Regions from separate parts of the Shinella sp. S4-D37 genome, predicted to be linked through region 3. Evidence: riboswitches for the same ligand, from Rfam matches in the RefSeq annotation. Region 3 holds a riboswitch; each other region holds the start of a gene.

Region 1 (3,485 bases), on a different contig from region 3:
ACGAAGGGAATGGCCTCGGTCAGCGTGAAGGGTTCGAGGCCCGAAAGGCGCATGTGGCGCGGGATATCCGGGATCTCGCGCGGCTTGTGGCGCGTGGCGGCCTCGGCGATGGCGCGGATATGGTCCGGCGTCGAGCCGCAGCAGCCGCCGACCACGTTGACGAGCCCGTCGCGCATGAAACCCTCGATCTGGGCGGCCATCTCCTCCGGGGTCTCGTCGTACTGGCCGAAGGCATTGGGCAGGCCGGCATTGGGATAGGCGCAGACGAAGGTCTGGGCGACGGACGAGATTTCCGCGAGATGGGCGCGCATGGCGTTGGCGCCGAGCGCGCAGTTGAGGCCGACGGAGAAGGGGTCGGCATGGCGCACCGAATTCCAGAAGGCCTCCGGCGTCTGGCCGGACAGCGTGCGGCCGGAAAGGTCGGTGATCGTGCCCGAGATCATGACGGGCAGCTCGATGCCCTTTTCCTCGAAGATCGCGCGCGTCGCGAAGATCGCCGCCTTGGCGTTCAGCGTGTCGAAGATCGTCTCGATCAGGATGATGTCGGCGCCGCCGTCGACGAGGCCGCGCACCTGTTCGGCATAGGCGACCCTGAGATCGTCGAAGGTGACGGCGCGGTAGCCGGGATTGTTGACGTCGGGCGAGATCGAGGCGGTGCGGTTGGTCGGCCCGAGCGCGCCGGCGACGAAGCGGCGGCGGCCGTCCTTTTCCTGTGCCCTGAGGCCGGCGCGGCGGGCAAGGCGCGCGCCGTCACGGTTCAGCTCATAGACCATGTCCTCCATGCCATAGTCGGCCTGGGCGATGGTGGTGGAAGAGAAGGTGTTGGTCTCCAGGATGTCGGCGCCCGCCAGCGCGTAGCGGTAGTGGATGTCCTCGATCGCGCCCGGCTGGGTCAGCGTCAGGAGGTCGTTGTTGCCCTGCTGGTGACAGGCGCAATCGCCGAAGCGTGCTCCGCGGAAATCGTCCTCGGCCAGCTTCAGCGTCTGGATTTCCGTGCCCATGGCGCCATCGAGCACCAGGATGCGCTCGCGCGCGGCGGCCTGGAGAGCAGCGCGAATCTCGCCTCCGTCGCGCGGCGGTAGTTCGGGTCCGAACAGGGTCTCCAGGTGCGATTTGGCCATGGCAAAGCCCTCCGGTGCAGCAATCCTGCACCGGAGATCACATAAAGATATCTTTATGTCAATATGTCTTTATGCGTTTCCGATCAGTGCATCGACCGGTCCGAACCCGCCAGCGAGGCGAAAAGCGCCTTCAGCCGGGCAATATCGGGATCGACCTTTTCGTAGCGCGCCAGCTTCTGCACCTCCTTCAGCGCCTCGCTGGCAAGGTCGACGCCGCGCGGCTGCCAGAGCAGCCAGGAGATGAAGATGGATTCCGGCCTTCCAGCGCCGGCAAGATCGTCATTGATGATGGCAAGCATTTCTTCCCCAATCGGAAAATTGGGGGATGACCGGACGCACGCTGCTGGAACGTCGCCGAAAGGCGACAGCAAGCGCACCACTGGGACACCCCGCCCATGGACGTTACGACTGTCAGGGCAGGTCTCCTGGCTTGCGGGTCATCGCGTCTGTCTCGCCTTCCCGGTGAAGATCCACCAGTGGCATGGAGCGACAGCAGCTCGCCGTTCACAGTTGCGGGGGCAGCGCCGGTCTTGGCGCTCCTTTCGGAGCATCGCACCGGCTTCCCTCTTAGCCTCCGAGCCGAATTGACCCGGAAGACCCTGACGGCGCCAGAGTGGCGTGGCGAAGGCGACAAGTCAATGGCGCGAAAGCCTCCTGGGACGGGTTGGACACAAGCTGGAGCGCCCGCAGGACAGGGCCGGGAACTTTTCCCCGCCTCGCCCATTTGGCATTTTCCTGCTTCTTGCGTCCGCTCGCCTCGTGCGAGAGGCGTGCGATTCACCAAAACCGCAGATGAGGGTCGATGCTGCGCCATCCGGTCATGTTGACATGTTGCAAGTCTCTGTCCTTACGGCTAAAAAATGCCGTTTTCATGCACCACGCGGCCAGGATGCCGATCAGCGTGTCGCTTGAGCCATGTCCACCCCGATCGCGCCGTCCTGGCGCTGTTTGGTCGCATGGCTGATCGCGGCACCGAGATGAAGCCTGCCCGCAAAAAACCGTTCGGCGCAATGGCCGTCGCCGGATGGTTCAACATGGCCGGATCCAGAATCAGAAACATGCCCCTTCATAATACGCCGCAAGCCTCCTCGCGCGATGCTGACGCCAAGCAGATCGACTATAACGATTCGATCCGCGCCACCTATCTGACGCTGGAGGAGCTGGCCGATTGCGGCGAGGCGCTGGCGCGCGACAAGCGCGCGCCGCTGCCCGGTTTCCATCCCTTCGAGTTCCGCGCCCGGCACAAGGAGAACGAGAAGGAAATCTTCCGCGTCTACCGCGCGACGGCCAAGGACGTCGAGGCGGGTGCGCAGATCACGCCGGCGGCCGAATGGCTGCTCGACAACTACTATGTCGTCGAGGAGGCGATCCAGGAGGTCCGCCGCGACTTCCCGCGCCGTTTCTATCGCCAGCTTCCGACCATCGAGGTCGAGGGACAGGTGATGCCGCGCACGCTCGCGCTCGCCTGGCTCTATGTCGCCCATACCCACAGCGGCGTCTCGCACGAGGGCCTGACGGCCTTCGTGCAGGGCTTCCAGAAGGTCGACGCGCTGAAGATCGGCGAGCTGTGGGCCCTGCCCTCCTTCATCCGCTTCGTGCTGCTGGAGAACCTGCGCCGCATTTCCAGCCGCGTCGAGCGCTCGCGCAAGATGCGCTTCAAGGCCAACGAGGTAGCCGACGAACTGGTCCGCCTCAACGATCCGGAAAAGTCCATCGCGCATCTCCAGACGCTGGAAAGCTTCATCGCGGACAACACCTTCGTCATCCAGCTGCTCTATCGCCTGCGCGACGGCCTTCAGGCCTCCGGCGCGGTGATCCAGTGGCTGGAGCGCAAGATCGAAAGCCGCGGCAGCGACCTGGAAGAGCTGATCGTGGCGGAGAACAACCGCCTCTCCTCGGGAAACGTCACGATGAGCTCGCTCATCAAGAGCCTGCGCGCGGTCGACGATACCGAATGGCCCGTCTGGTTCGAGAGCGTCAGCCGCCTCGACGAGGCGCTGCGCCAGGGGTCGGACTACAGCGACCTCGACTTCGGTTCGCGCAACAAGTATCGCAACACGATCGAGCGCTTCGCCCGCCGCTCCGGCAAGACCGAGCTGGAAGTGACCGAGACGGCGCTGGCGATGACAGCGGAAGACGCCGCGGCGCATGTCGAGGACCTCGACTACGAGGCCAATGTCGCCGCCTTCCTCGTCGGCAAGAAGCGCAAGCTGCTGGAAAAGCGCATCGGCTACCGCCCGTCGATCGTCCAGCGCGCCGTTCGCTTCGGCCGCAAGCTCGACTGGTTCGCCATCGCCGGGCCGAACATCATCCTGACGCTGCTCGCGATGATCGCGGTCTATTATTTCCTCGACCAGATCGACA
Region 2 (3,485 bases), on a different contig from region 3:
GGTAGTCGCGGTCGAACAGGTTGTCGATCCGGCCGAAGATCTCCATCGTCTCGTTGACCTTGAAGCTGCCGCCGACATTGACGACCGTGTAGCCGCCGAGCGTGACGCGCGGCGGAACGAAGGTGGCGAAGACCGCATCCTCCATCTTGCCGTTGAATACCGCCTCGGCGAAGACGCGCGCCCGGTCGTCATGGAACAGATAGGCCGCGTTCAGCGAGCCCGTATGGCGCGGGCGGCGCACTTCCGCAAGGCGCGGCCCGCCGGCCACCGTCTGCTCGCTCGCGTCGGTATAGGTATAGGCGCCCCCCATCGTGAAGCCGTTGAAGAAATCGACGGTCGCGGAAACCTCGACGCCCTGCCGGCGGCTTTCGCCGTTGCGATTGACCGGCGTCGACGTGAAGTCGGGATTGTAGACCGTGGCGATCTCGTTTTCGAGGTTCTGGTTGAAATAGGTGACGTCGACGACGAGGCCGCCGTCGAAGAAGCTTTTCTCCACGCCGACGTCCCAGCCGAGGCTTTCCTCCGGCTTGAGGTTCGGGTTGCCCCTGAACGTGCCGGGGATATAGCCGAACTGCTCGTAGAAGGTGGGGTTGGTCACGGCCGTGCCGATGGAGGCATGGAGCCGCGTTTCCGCTTCCGGGATCTGCCAGGCGGCGCTCACCGTCCAGGTCGCGGCATCCGAGAAGGCGTCGTTCCAGTCCTGCCGGGCGCCGGCGTTGAGATAGAACTGGTCGAAGAACTCACCGCGATATTCGCCGATCAGCGAATGGGCGATGCGGCTGAAGGTCTCGGCAAGATGCGAGGGCGAGAAGGTCTCGCGCTGCCATTCGTAGCCGGCGGTCACCTGATTGACCTGATTTTCCAGCGCGTCGTAGCGATAGGAGGCCTGGTAGGTCGCGTTGTAGCGGTTGCCGTCGTTCCAGCTGTCGCCGAAGTCCTCGGAGTGGTTGAAGCGATGGATGTCGTTGCCGGAAAAGCGTGCCTTCTGTGTCAGCGCGCCGTCGTGCGCGGTGTTGGTAAGGCCGATCGAGCCGAAGAACTCCCGGCTTTTCATGTAATCGTCCGCATCATATGTCATTGCGGTGTCGTAGTGCTGCGGATCCAGATCGCTGCGGCGGTTGACGTAGCGCAGCGTGCCGTCCACCACTGTATCGGGCGACAGATCTACGGTGAATTTCCCGTTCAGCGTGCCGTTGCGGTCGCCGTCGTCTTCCTTCCCGATGTCGGAAATGTTGAAACCTTCCGAACGGCGCAGGACGCCGGCGAGCGAATAGTCGAAATTTTCGCCGCCGCCGCGTGTGGAGAGCGCGCCCATCACCGTGCCATCCGTACCGACTTCTGTCCGGGCCGTGGATTTGGTTGAGTTGCGCTCGCCTTTTTTTGTGGTGATGTTGATGACGCCGGACATGGCGTTGGCGCCCCAGAAGGTGCTCTGCGGGCCACGCAGGATCTCGATGCGATCGATATCGTCGGCAAGCAGGCTGCCGAAGTCGAATTCGCCCTGGCCATTGTCATTGACCTCGACGCCGTCGATGACGACAAGCACTTGATTGCCTTCCGCGCCGCGCACGCGCACCTGCGTCAGGCCACCGTAGGGCCCTGTCTGCGATACGGCAAAACCCGGCACGAACCGAAGCGCATCCGCCACGTAGCGAACCTGGTTCTTCTCGATCTCTTTGCCGGTGATGACGGTGACGGCGCGACCGGACTTTCTGAGTTCCACCGAGGTGAGACCGTCGGCAATCACGATCTCGTCGAGCATGGTCGGCGTTTCGGTTGCTGGCTGATCCTGCGCCAGGACGGGCTGACACCATACGATCGCAAGCAGGGAAGCCCCTGCCAGATAGGTCTTCATATTTCCCCCACGGCAGGCTGATCCCTGCACGGTTACCAACCGCGGGCGAGTGAGGATTTCCGGAGAGCTGACGCTTCCATAAACCGTCCATCGACGCGGCGACATCTTCGACAATGTCACCGCTACGGACGGCCGCGCCCGGACACTCCCCGTATCCTGGCATGGGTGACCGGCACAGGCAGGTCTCCTGACTTCCGCGTCATCGCTTGTCCCGCCTTCCCGCGCGTTCGCGCAGTGGCATCATGAGGCAAGCTCGGCGGTTACAGTTGCGGGGGCAGTCACGGTTTCGGCCCCTGATGGGTAGTCCTCACCGTGTTCCCTTTTCATCCGTCATGCTGACGGAACCTATTCCGTGGCCAAGCTTATCGGCGGCCTAAAGTTGGGTCAAGGGATGCATGGCATTTCCCACAGTCTGGACCATTTTGCGCTCATATGATTGCGCTGGCCGGACTGCCGGTTCGCCATCGCGATCCGTTCGACGCAGGTCACCGGTAGAGAGGCAGCCGCTCCATCCATTCAGCCCGCCTGCACATTCCCAGCCGGAAGTCGTCCAGGCGCGCTCAGGAGAATCAACATGACATCGCCCGCAGGGTTATCTTGCGATATCCCAGGAGGTGCCGTGGATACCGGTCACGCCGCTTGGGTCCTCGCCGTAATAAACTGTGAAAAAGCCCCCCTCTTCCGTAGCAATGGTCGCAGGGTAGCCGAGGTTCTTGTTTGGCATCGCACCGCGAATGCAGAACGTCCTGGCGATATCCCAGGACTTTCCCTCGTCATTCGACAATACGGCCCTAATTCCGAAATCGGGAAAACGCCAACCATACGTCATCAGAATTCGACCGTCATGGAGCTGCAGTAAGTGGGCCGGGTAGCCTTTGATCGGCAGGGGAACCGGTGCAGTCCAGGACAGACCGCCATTCATCGATTCCGCCTGATGAAGGGAGCGTGTCGCATTGTCCCTGAGAACAAGAAGCAACTTTCCCGACCTACACGCCAACAATGCGGGCTCTTCGAATTCATGCGCGTCGCCATGAGCGATCGCCGCGGGCGGATACCAGCTTCTACCGGCGTCAATGCTTTCAACGGAAAAAACCTGGCGGTAGTTGGGAACGTCGCTCAGGGGCAGGAGAATCCTGCCATCGTGAAGTTCGACGGCACCGCGCATTCCGTAGCCGCCGGTTCGCGGCGATGTGTCGATTTCAACCTCGTCACCGAAAGTCATCCCGCAATCGTCGGAAAAATGGACGAAGGTACGACCGCCGCCGCGGACCCACGGAGCAACATGCTCGAACATTTCCGGTGGCATATTTTCGGCGGTGTGCTCGGGGGAGAGCTGCCAGCCCTTCATGAATGCCTTGGGGTAGGTGAGGCCCGCCTGATCGATGCGCCGTCGGGCCTTTTCTAAGGGTAGCCATTCGAATTGCCATTGATTGAGCATCAAGCGGCCATCGGACAACACGGTAAGCCCGGCACATTCGGTGCCAGACCGGTTGTAATCGGGAACCACCAGAGGAGCGCTCCACGAACGGCCCTGATCCCGCGAGCGAATGATGACATTGTGATAGAGCGGCTCTTCAGGGGGATGCAGTACAAACGGTCTACGTGGGGCACGATTGAAGACGACGACCCA
Region 3 (3,485 bases):
TGGTCGGCAATTGGCAGGCACCAGAAATTGCGTGAACACATCCAGCCGCTCCGGCGGTACCGGATAAGTGAACAGCGTCTCATCCAGCAGATCCACAGGTTCGGCATGGCGTTTCAGCGCCAGGGAATGATCGGCCGGAACGGCAAGTACCAGCTCATAGTCGAACACCGGAAGATAGTGAATGCCGGGCGTCTCGATCGGATCCGGCGTGATCAGGATATCGATTTCGTATGCCATAAGTGCCGCCACGCCGCCGAAGGCAAATGATGTCTTCAGTTCCAGGCCCACATCCGGCCATTCCATGAGATAGGGCTTTGTAACACCCATAAGCCACTGGTGGCACGGATGGCACTCCATGCCGATCTTGAGCGAGCCTCGCTGGCCGTGACGGTAGTCCGACAGGACATCCTCTGCCCTTTCGATCTGAGGCAGAACGCGCTGCGCCAGCGTGACGATGTAGCGGCCGGCCTCGGTGAGACGAAGGTTGCGGCCGTCCTTTTCCCACATTGCCACGCCGTAGCGCTCTTCCAGCTTGCGGATCGTGTGGCTGAGAGCGGACTGGGAGACGTTCAGCCGCTCCGCCGCAGCCGTCAGGCTGCCCAAGCGGTCGACCTCACGCAGGATCGACAGATGTTGCCTGTCCAACATGATTATGCCCGCCTCTGGCTAACGTGAAGTGCATCCGCTCCGACCATATCGCGAACCGGGATCGGCCGATGGTCCCTGTCGACTGCCACCATGGTGAAGCATCCGGTGGCCGTGACGTGTCTCTCGCGCGTCAGAAGGTTTTCGGACCGAAGTTTTGTCTCGATCGACATGGAACTGCGTCCCACGCGCTCGACGCGTGCCTCGGCCTCGACAATCTCGCCGATCTTGATTGCCCGTGCGAAGTCGATACGCTCCGATGAGGCGAGGACCACCAACTTGCCGGAGTAGCGCGACGCTGCGACGAACGCCGCTTTGGTCATGCAGGCGATCGCTTCGCCCCCGAACATTCGGCCGATGCTGTTGGCCTGATCCGGAAAGACGATGTCGACCATGGCAACGGTATCGCTCATGCCCGACGTTTCCTTGGAAAGCAGTTCGGGCAACGCGTAATGTGCGGCTTCCTCGCCCTCTGGTATGGAAACCATATGGAAGATGCCGCGCGTACAGGCGTGTCGTTGCCGACCGACTATGGTCTCCGCCGCCATCTCGACCTCGACCGTCAGCGAACGGCGTCCAGCCTTGACCGGTCTGGCCGTGAATTCAACGATGTGCCCGATGCGTGCGGATTGCCTGACGTCGACGCGCTCGCAAGAGGCGGTCACGAAGGGCGCTCGCGCGAACCGGGTTGCCGCGATGAAGGCTACGCGATCCATCCGTGCAAGCCCGGCTCCGCCGAACAGAGTGCCGTGACGGTTGGTGTCTCCGGGAAAGACGATATCGATGAGACTGGTTATCGAGCCGTGCTCGGCAGACTGGACTATGGTCGTGATCGCTGTCATCTGCACCGCCATCAGGTTGCGGCCGGGCAACGGCATGACGCAGAGACGACGGCACGGGAGTGCTCATCGCGAAAGCGGCACTCCGGGACACCCCGCCCGTGGACGTTATCTATCGCGGCAGGTCTCCTGGCTTGCGGGTCATTGCTTTCGTCCGTCTTCCCGAGGCAGGCCTCAGTGACATGGATGGACGTTCGCTCGCCGCTTACAGTTGCGGGGGCAGCCTCGGCTTCAGGCTTTGATCAAAGCCCTCACCGGATTCCCTCTTAGCTCCGGACTTCCATCCGCAGAACCACGATGACGAACCAATGTCGCATGTCGCCCGAGCGGTCAAGGCGTTTACCACGGAGACATGGCCGATGTGCAAGGTTCGCTGCCCCCGCGCCTACATCGTCATCTCCGCATTTTTGTCTCTGGCTTCGACCTCAAATCATGAGCACGGCTCATGCTTGCGTGAGATAATACCATTTTTTCTCGATCGATCTCTCAGCCATAAACCGCACACCACTCGTATGTCTGGACGGCGTGAACGCTGCCGACTGCGAATATGTACAATAATGTCCGGTGTGCCCTGAAATTTACGTCAATAATTTCAGGTTTTATCTCGGGAAGCAGGGTGCGTCGTTGCGATGAATAGTGATTTCGATTTTAAGATCAAGGCAGTTCAATTTGATGAGGAATATCACCCCTCAGAAAATACGCGCATTACGACCAATTTTGCTAATTTGGCTAGAGGGGAGAGCCGCCGAGAGAACCTGCACAATGCCCTGAGGATGATTGACAACCGTTTCAACGCCCTGGCGCATTGGGATAACCCCAAAGGCGATCGTTACTCTGTCGAGCTCGAAATCATTTCCGTCGAGATGAATATTGGTGCCGGGGCCAATAGTGATACCTTTCCGCTCATTGAAATATTGAAAACAACTGTCGTTGATCATAAAATGAACGAACGTGTTGACGGCATCGTGGGCAATAATTTCTCCTCTTATGTGCGTGACTACGACTTCAGCGTGTTGTTGCCAGAGCATAACAAAAATCGACCTTGGTTCAGCACGCCGGATAATTTTGGCGATCTGCATGGAAACTTGTTCAAGTGTTTCCTGAACTCAAATGCTTACAAAGAGCATTTCAACAAGCCGCCAGTCATATGCCTAAGCGCATCAAGCAGCAAAACCTATCATCGGGCGGAAAATCGTCATCCTGTATTGGGCGTCGAATACACACAGAATGAATTCTCCTCGACCGACGAATATTTTGGGAAAATGGGATTGCAGGTTCGATTTTTCATGCCGCCGAATAGCGTTGCGCCTTTGGCATTTTATTTTCTCGGCGATCTGCTCGATGACTATACCAATCTTGAGCTCATCAGCACCATCAGCACGATGGAGACCTTTCAGAAGATCTATCGACCCGAGATTTACAACGCCAATTCCGCGGCGGGTGCCTGCTATCAGCCGAATCTGAAGCACCAGGACTACTCCCTGACCCGGATTGTCTACGATCGAGAAGAACGGAGCCGGCTGGCGATTGAGCAGGGGAAGTTCGCCGAGGAGCACTTCATCAAACCGTACGGGGCCATTCTTGAGCAATGGTCTGCCAATCACGCCCGCTGACGAACTCATAAACATAAGGTCGCACAACATGAAAAGACTGTTGCCCACGTCAACCGCCGGGAGCCTGCCCAAACCCTCGTGGCTTGCAGAGCCCGAGAAACTCTGGTCGCCCTGGAAGTTGCAGGATAAGGAACTGATCGAGGGCAAACGGGACGCCTTGCGTTTGTCGTTGGATGATCAGCGACAGGCGGGCATCGATATCGTCAGCGATGGCGAGCAAACGCGCCAACATTTCGTCACGACATTCATCGAGCACCTCGGCGGGGTTGATTTTGAAAAACGCGAGACCGTCAGAATCCGGGATCGCTATGATGCGAGTGTCCCCACAGTCGTGGGCGCCGTGTCTCGCCAGAAGCCGGTTTTCGTCGAAGACGCCAAATTTCTACGT
Region 4 (3,485 bases), on a different contig from region 3:
TGCGCATCGCGGAATTGCAGGCTGCCGCCAAGGCGAAGCCGGCGACGGACGCCTCCGAGCAGGCCGAGGCGGACGCCAAGGCCAGGGCCGACGAGGCCGCCGCTGAGAAGGCGAAAGCCGAGGAGGAGGCCCGCAAGACCGCCGAGGCCGAGAAAGCCAAGGCCGACGCGGAAGCCGCACGCCTGAAGGCCGAGGAAGAGGCGCGGAAGACGGCGGAGGCGGAAAAGGCCAGGGCCGATGCGGAAGCCGCGCGCCTCAAGGCCGAAGAGGAGGCGCAGAAGGCTGCGGAAGTAGAAAAGGCGAAGGCCGATGCCGAGGCGGCGCGCCTGAAGGCGGAAGCGGACGCGAAGAAGGCGGAAGAAGCGGCCGCGGCGCGCAAGCTTGCAGAGGAGAAGACCGCGGCCGAGGAGAAGGCACGCGTGGAAGCCGCCGCGGCGGAAAAGGCGCGCGTCGAAGAGGCGGCGCGCCTGAAGGCCGAGACGGAAGAGAAGGAGGCGGCTGCCCGAAAGCTGGCTGAAGAGCAGGCTGCCGAGGCAGAACGGCTGAAGGCGGAGGCCGCGGCTGCCGCGGACAAGGCCAGGACGGAAGAGGCTGCCCGCCTGAAGGCCGAAGAGGCCGCCGCGACGGAAAAGGCGCGGGCCGAAGAGGAAGCCGCCGCCCGGCGCGAAGCCGAGGCCAAGCGCATCGAATCGGAAAAGGCCGCCGCGGCCGAGAAGGCACGGATCGAAGAGGAGGCGGCCGCCGCCCGCAAGCTTGCGGAAGAGAAGGCCTCCGAGGTGGAACGGCTGAAGGCGGAGGCCGCCAGGGCCGCCGCCGACGCGAAGGCCAAGGCGGCGGAAGCGGCCCGCCTTGCCGAGGAGGCCGAAAAGCGCGCCGAGGAAGCGGCCGCTGCCGAGCGTGCGGCGAAGGACACCGCGGCTGCCCGCGAGGACGACACGCAGGAGGCCGACAGGAAGAACCGCGGCCTTGCCGTCGAAGAGGCCGCCGACGCGGAAAAGCGCGAGGAGGAGACGTTCCAGAAAGCCGTGCTGGAGGGCTCGGAAAAGGCCTTCCGCGCCTATCTCGACGAATATCCGGACGGTCGTTTCGTCGCGGATGCGCGTGCGCGCCTTTCGGCGCTGGCGAATACGGCCCGGCAGGAGGCGAAGCCGAAGACGGACGGCAAAGCGGCCGTCGTGGAGACCGAACGCAAGGCGGAGCAGCCGGCGGTCGATCGCCGCGAGGCCTATATGGACCGCGCGATCCGGGCGCAGGCCCAGCGCTGGCTGAGCATGCTCGGCTTCAACACCTATGGCGTCGACGGCGTCTTCGGCGCGCGCAGCCGCGCCGCGATCGCCGCCTGGCAGGGCGCGTCGGGCTACCGCGCCGACGGCTACCTCTCCCGCCAGCAGTACCGCGCCCTTCGCCAGGCCGCGCAATATGCCGAGGCCGGGCAGGATCGCCAGCGCCGCTACCGGCAGGACTATGACATGCTCGAAGGTCCGGTCGACGGCTATTACGAGCGCTACTACCGCGACGACGGCTATTACAACGGCGGCGGCGTGGTGATCATTCCCGGCTATTGAGATTGCGACGGCCCGGCGGCGGTTTCGGCACAGGCGATGACGCTGCCGGTCGATTGACTTCGCAGGGGTGGAAGCATAATCATCCAGCATATTGGATGGTTCCCGGATCCGGAAACGGATCGGGGAGTAAATGGGAATGTGACGCGGCGGACCCAATCAGGGCGCTGCAATCACGGCCGACCCCGCGACTGTAGAGTGGCGAGGGACGCTCATCCGGATGGGAGGATCTGCGCGGAACGGGGCAATGGTGCCGTCGGCCGCGCCGTGGGGACCAGCCGGAAAAGCCACTGGGTGGCATTGCGATAAACCGGGGTGGGACGCCTCTTTCTCTACGAATCGTCCGCCTTTTCGTGATGCCGCAGCCTGGGAAGGCGAGGGTGACCCGCAGGCGTTTTGAACGCCGGACGCTGCGAGCCAGGAGACCTGCCAGCCAATGTAAGGGCATTTCGTCCGACCTGGGGAGGTTTCCCCGCTGCCTGCACGGAGGTTGTCATGGCTGTTTCGACTACGTCTTCTGTTACCCTATCGGCAAACGATCGTCTCGTCGCCGGTGTTTTCGCTCTCGTGCTCGGCGCCTTCCTGGTGTTCGGCGCGGGCCTTGCGAATTCCGCCGTGTTGCACGATACGGCGCACGATACGCGTCACTCCTACGGCTTTCCCTGCCACTAAGGATTTTTGACATGATCGTTCGTTATCTCCTGGCCGCCCTGGTGGCCGGGCTGTTCTCCGGCGTGCTCATGACGGCCGCCCAGGAGGCCCGAGTCGTGCCGCTCATCCTGCATGCCGAGGAATTCGAGGGCGGCGACGAAGCCGCGCCCGCAACCGAAGGCACGACACCCGGCACCGAAGGCGCTGCCCAGACGCAGGATCATTCCTCGCTCGGCGCCGTCATCCTCGACATGGCCTCGGCGCTCTCGCCGGTCTCCGTCGCCTATGCCCATGACGGCGAGGACCACGAGGAGGGCGGCATCATGTTCGGCATGAGCCGGTTCTCCGGAACGCTCCTTGCCAACCTCGTCACGGGCGCCGGCTTCGGCCTGTTGCTCGCCGGCTTCAGCCTCGTTTCCGGCCATCCGATCACGGTGGCGAACGGGGCGCTCTGGGGGGCTGCCGGCTGGCTTGCCGTGCACATGCTGCCGGCCATCGGCCTGCCGCCGGAGCTTCCGGGCTTTCCCGCCGCCGATCTCGGCGACCGCCAGGTCTGGTGGATCGCGACCGTCATCCTGTCGGCGGCCGGCCTCTACCTGCTGTTCCTCAAGCCGAATATCGTCGCCAAGATCGTCGGTATCGTGCTGATCGCGGCGCCGCAGGTTTATGGCGCACCGCAGCCGGGCGACATTTCCAGCAGCGTTCCGGCCGTGCTCGGCGCGGAATTCGCCGTTGCCGCCCTTGCCACGACCCTGTTCTTCTGGATCGTGCTCGGCCTCTCGCTCGGCTTTGCCAACGAGAAGATCGCCAAGGCCGCCTGATATGACGCTGACATCGCCCGGAGCCGTCCTGGTTCTGGGCGGTGCGCGTTCCGGAAAATCCGCTTTTGCCGAGAGGCTGGTCGCCAAGACCGGCCTCTCGCGTCACTATATCGCCACCGGCCGCGCCTTCGACGACGAGATGCGCGCCCGCATTGCAAAGCACCGCGAGGATCGCGGCGAGGGCTGGCAGACGCATGAGGAGCCGCTGGCGCTCGCCGCGCGCATACGCGCCGTGGCGCGGGCCGACCGGGCCGTGCTCGTCGATTGCCTGACGCTGTGGATGACGAACCTGATGCTGGAAGAGCGGGATATCGCCGCCGAATCCTCCAGCCTCCTGGACGCCATCCGGCAGGCGCCCGGCCGCATCGTCCTCGTCTCCAACGAGGTCGGCCTCGGCATCGTGCCGGAAAACCGCATGGCGCGCGAATTCCGCGACCATGCCGGGCGGCTG

Evidence for each region. A riboswitch is a leader RNA that binds a small molecule or an ion and turns the genes downstream of it on or off. The one in region 3 is predicted to bind cobalamin.
Region 1: it holds a riboswitch for cobalamin, as region 3 does, so the genes downstream of both, AB3G45_RS26740 (hypothetical protein) here and AB3G45_RS01405 (acyl-CoA thioesterase) in region 3, are expected to answer to the same signal.
Region 2: it holds a riboswitch for cobalamin, as region 3 does, so the genes downstream of both, AB3G45_RS29165 (TonB-dependent receptor plug domain-containing protein) here and AB3G45_RS01405 (acyl-CoA thioesterase) in region 3, are expected to answer to the same signal.
Region 4: it holds a riboswitch for cobalamin, as region 3 does, so the genes downstream of both, AB3G45_RS14465 (CbtB-domain containing protein) here and AB3G45_RS01405 (acyl-CoA thioesterase) in region 3, are expected to answer to the same signal.

Annotation. Positions count from the first base shown of each region.
Region 1 covers NZ_JBFNXL010000005.1:3,936,734-3,940,218, reverse strand. Annotated here, with positions in the region: gene metH (methionine synthase) at 1-1,121, opposite strand, end outside; gene AB3G45_RS26740 (hypothetical protein) at 1,205-1,420, opposite strand; cobalamin riboswitch at 1,519-1,738, opposite strand; gene AB3G45_RS26735 (hypothetical protein) at 1,975-2,181, opposite strand; gene AB3G45_RS26730 (glucoamylase family protein) at 2,180-3,485, shown strand, end outside.
Region 2 covers NZ_JBFNXL010000010.1:11,669-15,153, forward strand. Annotated here, with positions in the region: gene AB3G45_RS29165 (TonB-dependent receptor plug domain-containing protein) at 1-1,855, opposite strand, end outside; cobalamin riboswitch at 2,015-2,219, opposite strand; gene AB3G45_RS29170 (sialidase family protein) at 2,448-3,485, opposite strand, start outside.
Region 3 covers NZ_JBFNXL010000001.1:300,834-304,318, forward strand. Annotated here, with positions in the region: gene AB3G45_RS01400 (LysR family transcriptional regulator) at 1-648, opposite strand, end outside; gene AB3G45_RS01405 (acyl-CoA thioesterase) at 651-1,487, opposite strand; cobalamin riboswitch at 1,586-1,796, opposite strand; gene AB3G45_RS01410 (DUF1852 domain-containing protein) at 2,114-3,097, shown strand; gene AB3G45_RS01415 (methionine synthase) at 3,126-3,485, shown strand, end outside.
Region 4 covers NZ_JBFNXL010000005.1:1,451,135-1,454,619, forward strand. Annotated here, with positions in the region: gene AB3G45_RS14460 (peptidoglycan-binding protein) at 1-1,565, shown strand, start outside; cobalamin riboswitch at 1,645-2,011, shown strand; gene AB3G45_RS14465 (CbtB-domain containing protein) at 2,058-2,234, shown strand; gene AB3G45_RS14470 (CbtA family protein) at 2,246-3,034, shown strand; gene cobU (bifunctional adenosylcobinamide kinase/adenosylcobinamide-phosphate guanylyltransferase) at 3,036-3,485, shown strand, end outside.